DNA from 2 places in the Microbacterium sp. NPDC056234 genome. Region 2 is predicted to be linked to the other one. Evidence: predicted binding sites of a transcription regulator. Region 2 holds the regulator's gene; the other holds the start of a gene.
What was found. The regulator LexA, encoded in region 2, represses DNA repair genes until DNA is damaged. The targets are predictions, from matches to a motif close to TCGAACANNTGTTCGA.

Region 1 (7,549 bases), 230 kb from region 2:
TCACGGGAGCGGGTTTCCGGGTCATCACCTGGGACCTTCCTGGTCACGGCGAATCGAGGCTCGCCGCGGCGTCGCGCTTCACGGCATCCGACGCGCTCAGCGATCTGACCGCGCTGCTGGATGACCGCCGGGTGGACCGCGCGGTTCTCGTGGGGCACTCCCTCGGGGGCAACCTCGTTCAGGCGTTCGTGCGTGCGAATCCGCACCGGGCCGCAGGCCTGGTCGTGATGGACTCGACCTGGAACGCGGGACCACTCGCCTGGTGGGAGCGCCTCGCCCTCCGGCTCGCCGCTCCGTCGCTGGCGCTCGTTCCCGCACGACGGCTTCCTGGCCTCATGGCGCGAGCCTCGGCGGTCACAGCGGACGCGATCGCACGGACCGAGGCGACGTTCGCCCGGATGCCCAAGTCCGTGTTCCTGGACGTCTGGCGCGCCACAGTGTCGTTCGTCGACCCCGACGCCACGTATCGCACGCCGGTTCGGCTGGCTCTCGTGCGCGGCGCGCTGGATCGCACGGGGAACATCGCGAGCGCGATGCCCCGCTGGGCACACGCGGAGGGCGTCACGGAGCATGTCGTCCCGGATGCCGGGCACATCGTCACGTGGGATGCACCGGAGGCGAGTTCGCGGATCCTGCTGGAGGTCGTCGAGGAGTGGCGGGCGGCGGCTCGCGACGGCGCATAGGGGTGTCGCGAGCCGCCGCATCGTCAGCGTGCCGCGTGAGCGACCGGCCTGTCGCGGGGGAAGCCGGTCGCGCCGATGAGGGCGAGAGCGATCGTGACCAGCATCCCGGCGACCCAGATCGGTGCCGTCGGAGGCCGTCCGTCGGCGAGCACGATGGCTCCGAGCACGGGCCCGACAACGGCCCCGATGTTCAGAGCCGCTGTGGCGTACGAGCCGGCCATGGTGGGCGCGTCCGTAGCCGCGTACAGCACCCGCGCGATCAGCGTGCTGCCGACGCCGAACGACAGCATTCCCTGAACCAGGACCATGGCGATCAGCAGCACCGGACTCGACGCCGCCAGCGCGAGCACGACCCAGCCCGCCAGAAGCAGCGGTCCCCCGACTGCCAGCACGAGCCCGGGCCGGCGGTCCGACAGTCGACCGGCGATCGTCACGCCGAGGAACGAGCCGACGCCGAACACCACGAGGACGACGGGCACCCAGCCGTCAGCCAGTTCGGCGGTTTCCGTCACGATGGGCGCCAGAAACGTGAGCACGGCGAATGTGCCGCCGTTGATCATGGCGCCCAGCAGCATGGCGAGGATGAGCCGCGGCGAGGTCAGAGCGCCGAGCTCGGCGCGGAGAGTCGGCGTGCCGTGGCCCGGTGACCGGCGCCCGTTCGGGATGCCGAGGATGACGCCGAGAGCGGCGGGAAGGCACAAGAGCGCGATCGCCCAGAAGGTCGCGCGCCAGCCGAGCGCGTCGCCGAGAAGCGCTCCGGCCGGCACGCCGGCGACGGTCGCGATCGTCGTGCCGGAGAGCAGGATCGACAGTGCTCGTCCCTTCCGGTCGGGCGGCACGAGCGCCGTCGCGGTACTCAATGCGACGGCCAGGAAACCGGCGGTGGCCACAGCGCTGACCGCACGGGTGGCGAGCAGGATGGAGAAGTCCGGCGTCAGCGCGCCGGCCACGTGGCATCCGGCGAAGACGAGCAGACACAGCAGCAGGGTGCTCCGCGGCGGCCAGCGTCGCGCGAAAGCCGCCATCAGCGGCGCGCCGACGACCATGCCGACGGCGAATGCCGAGGTCAGCAGGCCGGCGGCGCCGATCGACACGTCGAGGTCTGTCGCGACGGCGGGGACGAGCCCCGCGAGCATGAATTCCGAAGTGCCCATGACGAAGACCGCCAGGGCGAGCAGATAGAGGGGAAGAGGCATCGAATACTCCGAGGTGCGAGGTCAGGAAAGGGTTCTTCTCGTCACCACGGCCAGCAGCCGGAGTACGCCGGATCACGCCCGCACGGGAGCGGGCGCCGGGATCAGCGGTTCAGGGGGCTGGCGGTGTGACCGGCAGCCCCTGACCTGTCTGATTCAGGACTCGACATGACACAGAACGCTACCTCAGACCCCGGGTGTCGGAAGTTTTCCACAGAAAAGATGTTCGAGGCATGAGTGTCAGTGATTCGGTGTTCAATAGTAGTTATGAACAGCACCGCGGCGGTTCTTGATCGGGTCGTTTCCGACCTCGATCTCACGATCGAGAGCGCGGTGCGATCCGCAGGGCTGGGCGGCATGTCGGACGCGGAGAAGATGGACGTGCTCCGCCTCGCGGGCGAGGCCCACCGACGCCTGGACGCTCTGGTCGTCGAGACGGTCGCATCGGTCGACACCCGCCCCGCCGGGTCGGGGGTGCCGACGTTCCCGGCCGTGTTCGGATGCCGGAACATGAACGAACTGCTCCAACGCGCACTGCGCGTCGACGCGACCGGGGCCGGGCGGATCGTGAAAGCCGCCGGCGCCGTGCACCGCGACGTCTCACTCACCACCGGGGCGCCCCTCCCCGCGCGGTCGCCCGCGCTGCGCGAGGCGATGCTGGACGGTGCGATCGGCATCGCCGGGCTGCTCGCCGCGACCGACCCCATCGACCGCACCCGCGACCGCATCACCGGGGCGGACCGGCTGCGCGCCGATGCCGAACTCGCCGCCTGCGCCCGCGGGGTCGACGGTGCGGGTGTCGATGGCACGGACGACGCGGCCAACGAGAACGCGGGTGCGGGGCCGGCGGCGACGCCGGATGATCTGCGGCAGTTCGCGCAGCTGATCGCCACCTATCTGGACCCGGACGGGCCCGCACCCTCCGAGGCGCAGGCCGCACTGAACCGGTCGCTGACGTTCGGGCGGCTCCGCGACGGCGTCTACCCGATCCGCGGTGCCCTGCTGCCCGAAGCGTTCGCACAACTGAAACTCATCATCGACGCCCAGACCAACCCGAAAACCGCCGGACCGGTCGACCTGGGCGTGGCCTTCACCGACACCACCGGCGGCGACTCCGGTGCGCCGGAGGACCCGTTCAACACCGACCCCCGAAACGTGATCGACCCCCGCACCCGGCCGCAGAAACAGCACGACGCCCTCGCCGCAGCGCTCGGCATCGCCGCCCGCCACGACGACATGCCCTCTCTCGGCGGCGCCGCACCGACACTGGTCGTGCAGATCGACGCCGACGATTTCGCCCACGGCACCGGGTGGGCGCACATCGCCGGCATCGACGCCCCCGTCCCCTCCTCGGTCGCCGCGCACCTGGCCTGCCAGGCAATGATCCAACGAGTCCTGTTCGACGAGGGCCGCATCGTGGGCATTACCACCACCGACCGCATCTTCAACGCCCACCAACGCCGCGCCATCATCCTGCGCGACAAAGAATGCCTCATCCCCGGCTGCCACGTCCCCGCAACCTGGTGCGAAATCCACCACGTCCACGAACACTCCCACGGCGGACCCACCAGCACCAGCAACGGCGTCCCGCTGTGCTACTGGCACCACCGCACCATCAACCACTCCGGCTGGCACATCCGCATGACCGACAGCACACCCCAGATCCGCGGGCCAGCCTGGTGGGACCCCGAACAGAGATGGCGCACCCCACGACCCCTCCTCCCCGAGTGGGTCGGCGGATAGCACGCGACGTTCAAGCGCACAGCTGCCAGCCGATCGTCGGTGGCCTTCTCGGAACCGACGACGTGCGTGGAAGGATGAGACAACGATCCCTGATCAGGAAGGTACATCGTGCCCAGTGCGATAACTCTGATTCGCTCGTCTTCCCTCACCGATGCCGCCGAGTACGCGTACGCCGCGACGGCTCCGGCGGAGGCGCGGTTGATCTTCCTCGCTGGGTCCTGCCCTCTGAATGAAGACGGGTCCACGGCTGGAGTCGGAGACTTCGCAGCTCAGGCGACGAAGTGCATCGAGAACATGACTGTCGCTCTTGCCGAGGCAGGCGCTGACATCAGCGACGTCATCAGCACTCGCGTTCTTGTTGCGTCGGCGCGGCAATCGGATCTCGTCACAGCTTGGGACGTCGTGCGAGATGCGTTCGCTGGTCACGATGTGCCGAGCACGCTCCTTGGTGTCACAGTTCTCGGTTACGACGACCAGCTAGTCGAGATCGAGGCAGTCGCCGCCGTTCAAGACTGAACAAGCGATCGCGTCGGGCCCGTCAACGCCCTCCTGCGATGGACGGCCCGCTAGTGGCCGCCGACAGAAGCGTGCACATGGTCGCGCTGGCCTTGGCGCCCGACACGGCTGAGGTACTCGACCGGGCCGGCGCTGGTAGCCCCGAACCAGTGCGGGGTGCGGGTGTCGAACTCGACAGCCTGACCCGCCTGCAACAGCAGATCTTGGTCACCGAGCACCAGGCGGAGGGTGCCGTTCAGCACGTAGGCCCAGTCGAACCCTTCATGGGAGCGCAGGTCTGGGGTCGCATCGTCGCTGCCGACCATCCCGACGCGAGCGAAGGACCCTTCATGACCACCACCGCGTCCCGGGCCGCTACAGCGAGTCCGTCATCGCACGGTGGTGCTCCATCGCCGCGGCGATCCAGAACGCCAGCCGGTCATCGCCCGCGATGGTGGAAGCCTCGACCTCGATCCAGCCGGGGCCCATGTCGCGCCCCGCCCCCATCTCGGCCTGCGCGGCACCCGGCTCGGCGAGCAGGGCGTCGTGCCGCTCGGCCGCGATGCGCACCAGCAGCGCCCCATCTCGCTGTGCGGCGACGACCATCTTCTCGTTCACCATGATCGATCTGCCGCCGAACATCGACACCTCGCGCATGGTGGGCTCCGCGGCGAGCAGGCTGCGGAGGCGCTCGATCAACGCAGCCTGCTCCGGCGTCATCGCACTCACGGTGCTCGTCCGATCCGCGTCAGCCCTGATTCGCCGCCGAGTAGTCGGGCAGCTCCTGCAGCGTCCAGCTGTTGCCGTCCGGATCGTCGAACGTGACGAAGCGGCCCCACGCCTGCTCGTCGACGCCCTTCGCCTCGACGCCTGCGTCGCGAAGCTGCGCGAGCGCGGCATCCGCATCGGGAACGACGACCTGGATCGAATCCTGCTGGCCCGGCGTCAATCTGCCACCGATCCCTGTGCCGAACGCGATCGAGCAGGCCGACCCAGGCGGGGTCATCTGCACGAACCGGAGTTCATCGTTCACCTGGTGATCGTGGTCGGGGTTGAAGCCGATCTTGACGTAGAAGTCCTTCGCCCGGTCGACGTCGCTCACCGGCACGAAGATCAGCTCGATCTTCCAATCCATAGTGCACACCTCCACGGCGAGACCGTCCCGCCCGAGTCCAAGGTAGGGCCCGCCTCCGACATGCGCCACCCCTGCCACCCGATCCTCAGTCCGCCGGCACGAACGCGCCCTCGAGGAACTCCGCCAGTTCCTCCACACCCTCCAGTGGCAGGATCGCCGCCACGTACTGGTCCGGGCGCACCACGACCACGACGCCGTCCCGTGACAGTTCGCGCACCGAGAAGATGTCGGTCGACGTCCACTTCGACGGCCCCGCCGCGTACACCTTCTCCCAGTCCGTCAACCCGAGCGGACCGGTCCTCGGTTGGAACAGTGCCGGCACCGACGGAACGTCGACCTCTTCGAAGGACTGCTGGTACACCGCCTTGACGTCGAAGACGGCGTCGACGTCGGCATCCGATGGAGTGAAGCGCGCGAAGACCGAGGCGGCGCCGGTCGCCCAGGCAGACAAAGCCGAACCGTCCTGGTCCCCGAACGCGTAGACACGCCAACGGCCATCCGCCCTGGCGTGGTGGCCGAGGTGCACGACGTTTCCATCGCACACGCGCACCACTTCGGCGGATTTGAAGCGCTTGCCGAGCGGGAACCCGACGGCGAGCGACTGATGCGCATCCGGCCCGGTGATCATCGACGGTGTGTACTGCGTCATGAACCCGGACGGGAACTCCGCCGTCGCAAGGTAGTACGTCGCCAGATCGTTCGGATCCGAGATCTCCTCGGGCTTGCGGGCCATCAGCGCCGACCACTCCCGGTCGAAGTCGATCAGCTGCTGCGCCACGGGCCGCCGCTCCGCACCGTACGTCGCCAGCAGCGACTCGGGCGAGCGCCCGGTGAGCACGGCACCGAGCTTCCACCCCAGGTTGAACCCGTCCTGCATCGACACGTTCATCCCCTGCCCCGCCTTGGCGCTGTGCGTGTGGCAGGCATCCCCCGTGAGGAACACCCGCGGGGTGCGACCCGACCCGTCGATCACATCGTCGAAGCCGTCCGTGACGCGGTGGCCGACCTCGTACACGCTGTGCCAGGCGACCTGCTTCACGTCGATCGAGTACGGATGCAGGATCGCGTTGGCCTTCTCGATGATCGCTTCGATCGGCGTCTGCCGCACCCGATGGTCGTCATCGGCGGCGACTTCGCCGAGATCGATGTACATCCGGCTGAGGTAGCCGCCCTCGCGAGGGATGTGCAGGATGTTGCCCGCCTCGGCATTGATCGCGCACTTCGTCCGCCAGTCGGGGAAGTCGGTGTTCACGAGCACGTCCATCACGCCCCAGGCATGCGCAGAGATGCCCCCGACGTGTTTGCGCCCGATCGCGTCCCGCACGCCGCTGCGCGCGCCATCGCAGCCAGCGACGAACTTCGCCCGCACTGTTCGCTCGCCGCCGGCATCCTCGACCCGCACCTCGAGCGGATACTCGTCCTCGTCGTGCACGGTCAGCCCGAGGAATTCGACACCGTAGTCCGGCACGATCCGCCCTGGTCCGTGTGCCGCCGCCTCGGCGAAGTAGTCCAGCACGCGCGCCTGGTTCACGATCAGGTGCGGGAACTCGCAGATGTCGTACGCGTAGTCGGCCGTCCGCGTGGTTCGTCGGATGTTCTCGGGATGCTCCGGGTCCGGGCCCCAGAAGTTCATCCACCCGATGTTGTACGCCTCGGCCGTGATCCGCTCCGCGAACCCGAACGCCTGGAACGTCTCGACGCTGCGCGGCTGGATGCCGTCGGCCTGGCCGAGTTCGAGCCGCCCGGCGCGCTTCTCGATGATGCGCGTGGTCACGCTCGGGAACTGCGACATCTGCGCGGCCAAAAGCATCCCGGCAGGACCCGATCCGACGATCAGCACATCGACCTGGTCAGGGAGATCGGCCGGGCGCTCGACGCCGGTGCCGGATGCCGGGAGCACGCGCGGGTCCTGGGAGACGTAGCCATGGTGGTGGAACTGCATCGTGTCCTCCTCGGACGACGGTGTCGAGGGTGCCGGTGACCTTGCGGACACGGCGTGGCGCGTTCTATATTCGAACACGCCGTTCTACTATTGAACAGATCGTATACGAAGCGGATACGGACCGACAAGCCCGCCCCGCGGACAGGACTCTCATGGCCGCTACGCCGCCGCAGGCGCCCGCCTCCCAGACGCTCAGTCGGGGCATCCGCATCCTCGAAGTCCTCGCGGACGAACGCGGCCCCCTGACGATCGATGACGTCGCCGCCCGCCTCAGAGTGCACCGCTCCGTCGCGTATCGCCTGCTGCGCACGCTCGAAGAGCACGGGCTCGTCAGCCGCGACTCGGGCGGTCGCGTGCA
Region 2 (7,549 bases):
GCGAACCGTACGTCGTCCAGGTCAACGCGGGCTCCGGGAACGGCGGCATGACGTCGAGCTCCCAGTGCTGGGCGGCGAACGAGTGCACGAAGTAGAAGCGCTCGTCTTCGATGCCCCGGAAGAGGACGCTGCCCTCGTCCGGCGTCACGGTGTTCCAGCCCATGTGCGGCAGGACGGGGGCGTCGAGTTCTGTGACCGCGCCCGGCCACTCCCCCAGCCCTTCCGTGTCGTTGCCGCGCTCCACACCGTGCTCGAACAGCACCTGCATGCCGACGCAGATACCGAGCACGGCACGTCCGCCGGCAAGGCGGCGCTCGATGATCTCGTCGCCGCCATGCGCCGCCAGGGCCTGGCGCACCGCGGAGAAGGCTCCGACACCCGGCACGACGAGACCGTCCGCGTCCAGCGCTTCCGACCGGTCGCCGGTGAGCACCGCATCTGCGCCGGCTGCGATGAGTGCCTTGACGGCGGAATGGACGTTGCCGGACTCGTAGTCGAAGACCGCGACGCGACGGCGGCTCACAGCGCGCCCTTGGTGGACGGGATGCCGGTCACGAGAGGGTCGAGGGCCTTCGCCTGCCGGAACGCACGGGCGAACGCCTTGAACTCGGCCTCGGCGATGTGGTGCGGGTCGCGGCCGCCCAGCACTCGCACGTGGACCGTGAGGCCGGCATTGAACGTGATCGCTTCGAAAGCGTGGCGCACGAGCGATCCCGTGAAGTGGCCGCCGATGAGATGGTGCTCGAAGCCGGCCGGTTCACCGGTGTGCACGAGATAGGGGCGGCCGCTGATGTCGACCACTGCCTGGGCGAGGGCTTCGTCCAGCGGAACCAGTGCGTCGCCGTAGCGCGAGATGCCCGACTTGTCGCCGAGCGCTTCGCGGATCGTCTGACCGAGCACGATCGAGACGTCCTCCACCGTGTGGTGCGCGTCGATGTTCGTGTCCCCGGAGGCCCGAACGGTGAGGTCGGTGAGCGAGTGCTTCGCGAACGCCGTCAGCATGTGGTCGAAGAACGGCACCGATGTGTCGATGTGGCTGTTACCGGAGCCGTCCAGGTTCACCTCGAGCTCGACGGATGACTCGGACGTGCTTCGGGTGCGGCTGGCGGTGCGGCTCATGAGGCCGATTCTATCGACGCCAGAGCATCCAGGAACGCCGTGGTCTCCGCCTCGGTACCGGCCGTGACCCGCAGGTGTCCTGGAATGCCCACATCGCGCACAAGGATCCCCTTGTTGTAGAGCGACTCCCAGGTGGCCTTCGGGTCCGCCACGCCTCCGAACAGCACGAAGTTCGACCACGAGGCGTGCGGTGCGTATCCCAGGGCTTCGAGGGTCGCCGTGATCCGGTCGCGCTGCTCGACGATCTCGTCGACCATCGCCAGCATGGTGTCGGCGTTGCGCAGGGCCGCGACAGCTGCCGCCTGCGTGAGAGCGCTCAGGTGGTACGGCAGCCGCACCAGACGCAGAGCGTCGATGAATGCGGGATCCGCAGCGAGGTAGCCCACCCGGGCACCCGCGAAGGCGAACGCCTTGCTCATCGTGCGCGAGATGGCGAGACGCGGGCGGCCGTCGAGCAGAGTCAGTGCGGACGGCGCGTCGCGCGGCGCGAACTCCTGGTACGCCTCATCGACCACGACGATGCCTCGCGACGCTTCGTAGACGGCTTCGACGACGTCCAGACCGAGCGGTGTGCCGGTGGGGTTGTTCGGCGAGCACAGCAGGATGATGTCGGGGTCGACGGCGAGCACCTGCTCGACCGCCTCTTCCGCGGTGAGCGTGTAGTCCGGCTGACGGGTCCCGGCGACCCAGGTGGATCCGGTGCCCTGAGTGATGAGCGGATACATCGAATAGGTCGGTGCGAATCCGAATGCGGTGCGCCCCGGCCCGCCGAATGCCTGTGCGATGTGCTGGAGCACCTCATTCGATCCGTTGCCCGCCCAGATCTGGTCCGCAGACAGTTCGTGCCCCAGGTAGTGGGCGAATCCCTCGCGCAATGCGGTGAACTCGCGGTCGGGATAGCGATTCACATCGCGCAGAGCGACCGCGATGTCGTCGAGGATGTCACTGGCCACAGCATCCGGAACCGGATGAGTGTTCTCGTTGACGTTCAGAGCGACCGGGAGCGGCGCCTGTGGAGCGCCATACGGCGTCAAGCCGCGCAGGTCGTTGCGGAGAGGGAGATCTTCGAGGGAGGTCACCCGTCCCATGCTACCGAGGGCCTCCGCGGGGGCGACGCCGAATGACCGACCGTATCAACCGGCGTACGCCGCCGGGATCGCGAGCTCTTCGCCGATCATCAGCATGCCGCCGTCGAGCAGGTTCAGCTGCTGCAGCGCCTGGATGACCTCACGGGGATCCGCGTCGGGAGCGATGTCCTCGGCGATCGACCACAGCGTGTCACCCGGGACCACCGTCACCGTCTCGAACGACGTCGAGACCTCCTCGCCGCCGGCGTACGCCGACCCGCCGCTGAGAGCCGCGAAGGCCAGGCCGATCGCGAGCGGAAGCGCAGCGAGCGCCAGCAGCACGCGACGGCCCCTCGTCGTCAGACGCAGCCGAGTGGCTGCCGCGGACGGGCGAACGGACGGTGCGGTGACGGTGATGCTGCTCATGATCGCTGCTCCTCGTGCTTCCTCTCCCGATCGGGAGACTTTGGCGTAGCGTTCGCATTCACCACTCGGCCGGGAGTGGAGAATGCGAAGCTACGTACCGAATGTATATTCGATTTCGAATACCTGTCAAGCCTTTTTCGAAACCGGATCATCGAATACTCCGACACGCTCGAACAGATCTTCCCCGACTGCAGGATCTCGGATACGGTTTCGCTAACGACACCTCACCACGGGCCTCCGACATCGACGCTGGGGCACCGGACGGCGAACGAAGGAGCAGCCATGAGCGACGCAACAGCCACCGGCAGCGAGGCACCGCGCACTCGTCGACGCAAGAGCCTCAGCGCCAAGCAGATGGCGATCCTCGAGGTGATCCAGACCTCCATCGCGCGGCACGGGTACCCGCCGAGCATGCGCGAGATCGGCGACGCCGTCGGCTTGAAGTCGCTGTCCAGCGTCACGCACCAGCTCGGCCAGTTGGAGCTCAGCGGCTATCTGCGGCGCGATCCGGGCAAGACGCGCGCCATGGAGGTGCTCATCGATCTGCCGGGCTCCGGCACCGAGAACCCCGCTGACACTGCCCCTCCGGTCGGAGACGCCGCTCTCGTCCCGCTCGTCGGTCAGATCGCCGCCGGTGTCCCGATCACGGCCGAGCAGCAGGTCGAGGAGATCTTCCCGCTGCCGCGGCAGCTCGTCGGCAAGGGCGACCTGTTCATGCTCAAGGTCACCGGCGAATCGATGATCGACGCCGCCATCTGCGACGGCGACTGGGTCGTGGTGCGCACCCAGAACACGGCCGAGAACGGCGAGATCGTCGCCGCCATGCTCGACGACGAGGCCACGGTGAAGACGTTCCGTCGGCGCGACGGCCACACCTGGCTGCTCCCCCGCAACTCGGCGTTCGAGCCGATCCCCGGCGATGACGCCACAGTGCTCGGCAAGGTCGTGGCGGTGCTGCGCGCGGTGTGATCCCGCGGACGAGAACGGCCGCTCCCGATCGGGAGCGGCCGTTCTGCTGTGTCGACCGGATCAGACGGCGACAGACACGTCCTCGCGGACGCGACGGGTGGCCTCGACGATGTTGCGCAGTGACGCGGTGGTCTCGTCGTATCCGCGGGTCTTCAGACCGCAGTCCGGGTTGACCCACAGCTGGCGGTTCGGAATCTCCGCCGCCGCACGGCGCAGGAGCGCCTCGATCTCGTCCGTGGACGGAACGCGCGGCGAGTGGATGTCGTACACTCCGGGGCCGATGCCGTGGTCGAAGCCGACCGCGGAGATGTCGTCGACGACGTCCATCCGGCTGCGCGCCGCCTCGATCGAGGTCACATCGGCGTCGAGAGCGCGGATCGCGTCGATCACGACGCCGAACTCCGAGTAGCAGAGGTGCGTGTGGATCTGGGTCGCCGCGACGGCACCGCCGGTGGCCAGGCGGAACGAGTCCACCGACCACTTCAGGTACGCCGGCTGATCGGCCTGCTTGAGCGGCAGCAGCTCGCGCAGCGCCGGCTCGTCGACCTGGATGATCTCGATGCCGGCGGACTCGAGGTCGGTGATCTCCTCACGCAGCGCGAGCGCGACCTGGTTGGCCGTCTCCCCCAGCGGCTGGTCGTCGCGGACGAACGACCAGGCCAGAATCGTGACAGGTCCGGTCAGCATGCCCTTCATGTGCTTGGACGTGCGGCCCTGCGCGTACGTCGACCAATCCACCGTGATGGGGGCGGGTCGTGACACGTCGCCCCAGAGGATCGACGGGCGGGTCGCGCGCGATCCGTACGACTGCACCCAGCCGTTCTCCGTCACGGCGAAGCCGTCCAGGTTCTCGGCGAAGTACTGGACCATGTCATTGCGCTCGGGCTCGCCGTGCACGAGGACGTCGAGGCCGAGCTCCTCCTGCAGAGCCACGACGCTGTCGATCTCGGCCCGTAGGAACTCCTCGTACTCCGCCTCGGTGATCTCGCCGCGCGTGAAGCGCGCGCGGGCACGGCGGATGTCGCCGGTCTGCGGGAACGAGCCGATCGTCGTCAGAGGAAGTGCCGGAAGGCCGAGCGCCTCTTCCTGCGCGGCCTCGCGCTCCGCGTACGAGGCGCGCGAGAAGTCGGCATCCGACAGCGTCCGTGCGCGGACGGCGCCGTCGCGCACGCCGGGGGCCGACAGACGGTCGGCGAGCGCAGCGGACGCCTCGTCGAGCTCGGACCGGATGGCGTCGCGACCCTCGTTCAGGCCGCGCGCCAGCGTCACGACCTGCGCGACCTTCTGGTCGGCGAAGGCGAGCCACGAGACCAGGCGCTCGTCGAGCTTGGACTCGTCCGCCACGTCGTGCGGCAGGTGCAGCAACGAGGTCGAGCTGGAAGCCGCGACCTGTGCCGCCCCGAGCCCGCGCAGCGCCTCGAGCTTGTCGAAGGCCGCAGCGAGGTCGCCGCGCCAGATGTTGTGTCCGTCGATCACACCGCCGACGAGGACCTTGTCCGCGAGGCCCTCCGCCCCCGCGGGGACGGAGCCGCGGACCAGGTCCACCGCGATCGCCTCGACGGGCGCCGCTGCGAGAACCGGGAAGACGGCGTCGAGCGCGGCGTACGGGGCGGCGATGAGGATGGCCGGGCGCTCGGTCGCGCCGCCGAGCACGGCGAGCGACCGCTCCGCCGCGGCGGAGAGCTGCTCGGTCGAGGCGGGAAGCGATTCGCTGACCAGCGCCGGCTCGTCGATCTGCACCCACTCGGCACCGGCCGCGCGCAGACGGGCGAGGAGTGCGACGTACACGGGAAGAACGTCCTCGAGGCGGGACAGCGGGTCGAAGCCCTCCGGCGCGTCGTCGGATGCTTTCGCGAGTGCGAGCAGCGTCACAGGACCCACGATCACCGGGCGGGTGACGAACCCGGCCGCTGCGGCCTCGGCGAACTCGCGGACGATGCGGTCGCTGGAAAGCGAGAACACCGTCTCCGGTCCGATCTCAGGCACGAGGTAGTGGTAGTTGGAATCGAACCACTTCGTCATCTCCAGCGGAGCGCGGTCGCCCTCGCCGCGGGCGACCGTGAAGTACGCGGGCAGGCCGATCGTCCCGTCGGCGGAACGCAGACCCTCGAAACGCGCGGGGATCGCGCCGACGGTGATGGCGGCATCCAGAACCTGGTCGTAGTACGAGAAGGACTCGGGGATCGCGGAGTCCGTGCGGCCCAGTCCCAGCGACGCGAGACGCTCGCGGGTCGCGGCGCGCAGGTCGGCGCTGGTCGCCTCGAGCGCCTGCTCGTCGATCCGGCCGGCCCAGAACGCCTCGACGGCCTTCTTCAGCTCGCGGCGGCGCCCGATGCGCGGGTAGCCGAGGATGGTTCCCTCGGGAAATGCAGTCATGGTGGGTCCTTTCAGGAGGGGTCTAGTGATGAAGAGCGGGGAGGATGTCGGCCGACTCGAGGACGTCGAGGACCGTCTCGTGCTGGTTGAACGCGTACAGGTGCACACCGGGTGCGCCGCCGGCGACGACCTCGCGCGCGAGCCCGGCCGCCCAGTCGACGCCGATCCGCCTGCGCCCTTCTGCCGTCGGTTCGACCTCGAGCGCCACCTGCAGTTCGCCGGGGATCTCCTCGCCGGTGAGCTCCAGCACGCGGGACAGCCGCGCGGGTGACGTGATCGGCATGATTCCCGGCAGGATCGGGATCGTGACGCCCGCGCGGCGCGCGCGCTCCACGAACGCGAGATAGTCGTCCGCGTGGAAGAACAACTGCGTGATCGCGAATGTCGCGCCTGCCGCCTGCTTGGCCAGCAGCGCCTCGACGTCCTGCGTGCGATGCGTCGATCGCGGGTGCCCCTTCGGGAAAGCGGCGACGGCGATGCTCACCTTGCGGCGCGGGGCGACCCGAGCGGCCCCAGGAAGCCCCGGAACCGGCGTCTCCTCGTACGGCGCGCGCTCGGCCTGGACCCGGTCGATGAGCTGCACGAGCTGCGCCGCGCTCTCCAGGTCGCCGAGGAACGGCTCGGTCTGGCCCGTCGGCGGATCGCCTCGCAGGGCGAGGAAGCTGCGGATGCCGGCATCCAGGAACTCGCGGATGAGCTGCGTGGCCCCGGCGTAGGTGTTGCCGACGCACGTGAGGTGCGCGAGCGGTTCGACCTCGGTGGTCGCGCGGATGTACCGCAGCACCTCGAGAGATCGTCCGCCCGTCGAGCCGCCGGCCCCGTAAGTCACCGAGAGGAACGCGGGCCCGGCTGCGGCCAGACGGCGAACCGTCTCGTGCAGCGCGTCCTCGCTGGACGGCGAGCGCGGCGGGTAGAGCTCGAAGGAGAACGGCACGCGCGAGGCACCGGCGGTGGTGGAGTCCTCGGAGGACATGTTTCTCTCCTGCTGACAGGGCGGACACGGGGCGGCTGCGAAGAGCGCTGCGCTTCGCAAGCGGATGCCGGGCTCGGCTGTCGCTCCACGCTCCAGGTGAACGGGGCGTTTCCACGAACGTAAGGCACGCCGCGACGCCGGCGCATCTCTGTGACGCCATGTGTCAGTTCGCTCTCGTAGGCTCGGAGCATGCCCCAGCCGTTCGGTTCCTGGCCCTCTCCCTTCCATGCCGCCGATATCGCGTCATCCGCACCTCGCCTCGACGGCGCGCGCTTCGTCGGCGACGAGATCTGGTGGGGCGAGTCGGTGCCGGCCGAGGGCGGCCGCATCACGGTGCGCAGCTCGACCGGCGCCGAGGTGCTGCCCGCGCCGTGGAGCGCCCGCTCGCGCGTGCACGAGTACGGCGGGGGCGCCTGGACGGCGGGGGCCGACGGCATCCTCTACTTCGTCGAAGCCCGCGGCCAGCGGGTCCACCGGCTCGCTCCCGGCGGTGAGCCCGAGCCGCTGACGGCACCGGGCCCTGCGCACGGAGGGCTGCGCCTGCAGGACGGTCGGCTGCTCGCCGTCCGCGAGGACCTCACGGCCGATCCGCATCAGCGCGCGATCGTGGAGATCCCGA

Region 1: the regulator LexA is predicted to act here: its motif matches at 2,091-2,106, upstream of ACFCYE_RS12505 (DUF222 domain-containing protein).

What each region holds. Positions count from the first base shown of each region.
Region 1 is NZ_JBHJTE010000004.1:113,967-121,515, reverse strand. It holds gene ACFCYE_RS12515 (alpha/beta fold hydrolase) at 1-683, shown strand, start outside; gene ACFCYE_RS12510 (Cmx/CmrA family chloramphenicol efflux MFS transporter) at 707-1,879, opposite strand; gene ACFCYE_RS12505 (DUF222 domain-containing protein) at 2,144-3,619, shown strand; gene ACFCYE_RS12500 (RidA family protein) at 3,728-4,135, shown strand; gene ACFCYE_RS12495 (cupin domain-containing protein) at 4,186-4,440, opposite strand; gene ACFCYE_RS12490 (TfoX/Sxy family protein) at 4,490-4,834, opposite strand; gene ACFCYE_RS12485 (VOC family protein) at 4,863-5,249, opposite strand; gene ACFCYE_RS12480 (FAD-dependent monooxygenase) at 5,335-7,191, opposite strand; gene ACFCYE_RS12475 (IclR family transcriptional regulator) at 7,344-7,549, shown strand, end outside.
Region 2 is NZ_JBHJTE010000004.1:344,688-352,236, reverse strand. It holds gene hisH (imidazole glycerol phosphate synthase subunit HisH) at 1-523, opposite strand, end outside; gene hisB (imidazoleglycerol-phosphate dehydratase HisB) at 520-1,119, opposite strand; gene ACFCYE_RS13595 (histidinol-phosphate transaminase) at 1,116-2,207, opposite strand; gene ACFCYE_RS13590 (LysM peptidoglycan-binding domain-containing protein) at 2,253-2,612, opposite strand; gene lexA (transcriptional repressor LexA) at 2,895-3,581, shown strand; gene metE (5-methyltetrahydropteroyltriglutamate--homocysteine S-methyltransferase) at 3,642-5,957, opposite strand; gene ACFCYE_RS13575 (methylenetetrahydrofolate reductase) at 5,980-6,930, opposite strand; gene ACFCYE_RS13570 (prolyl oligopeptidase family serine peptidase) at 7,120-7,549, shown strand, end outside.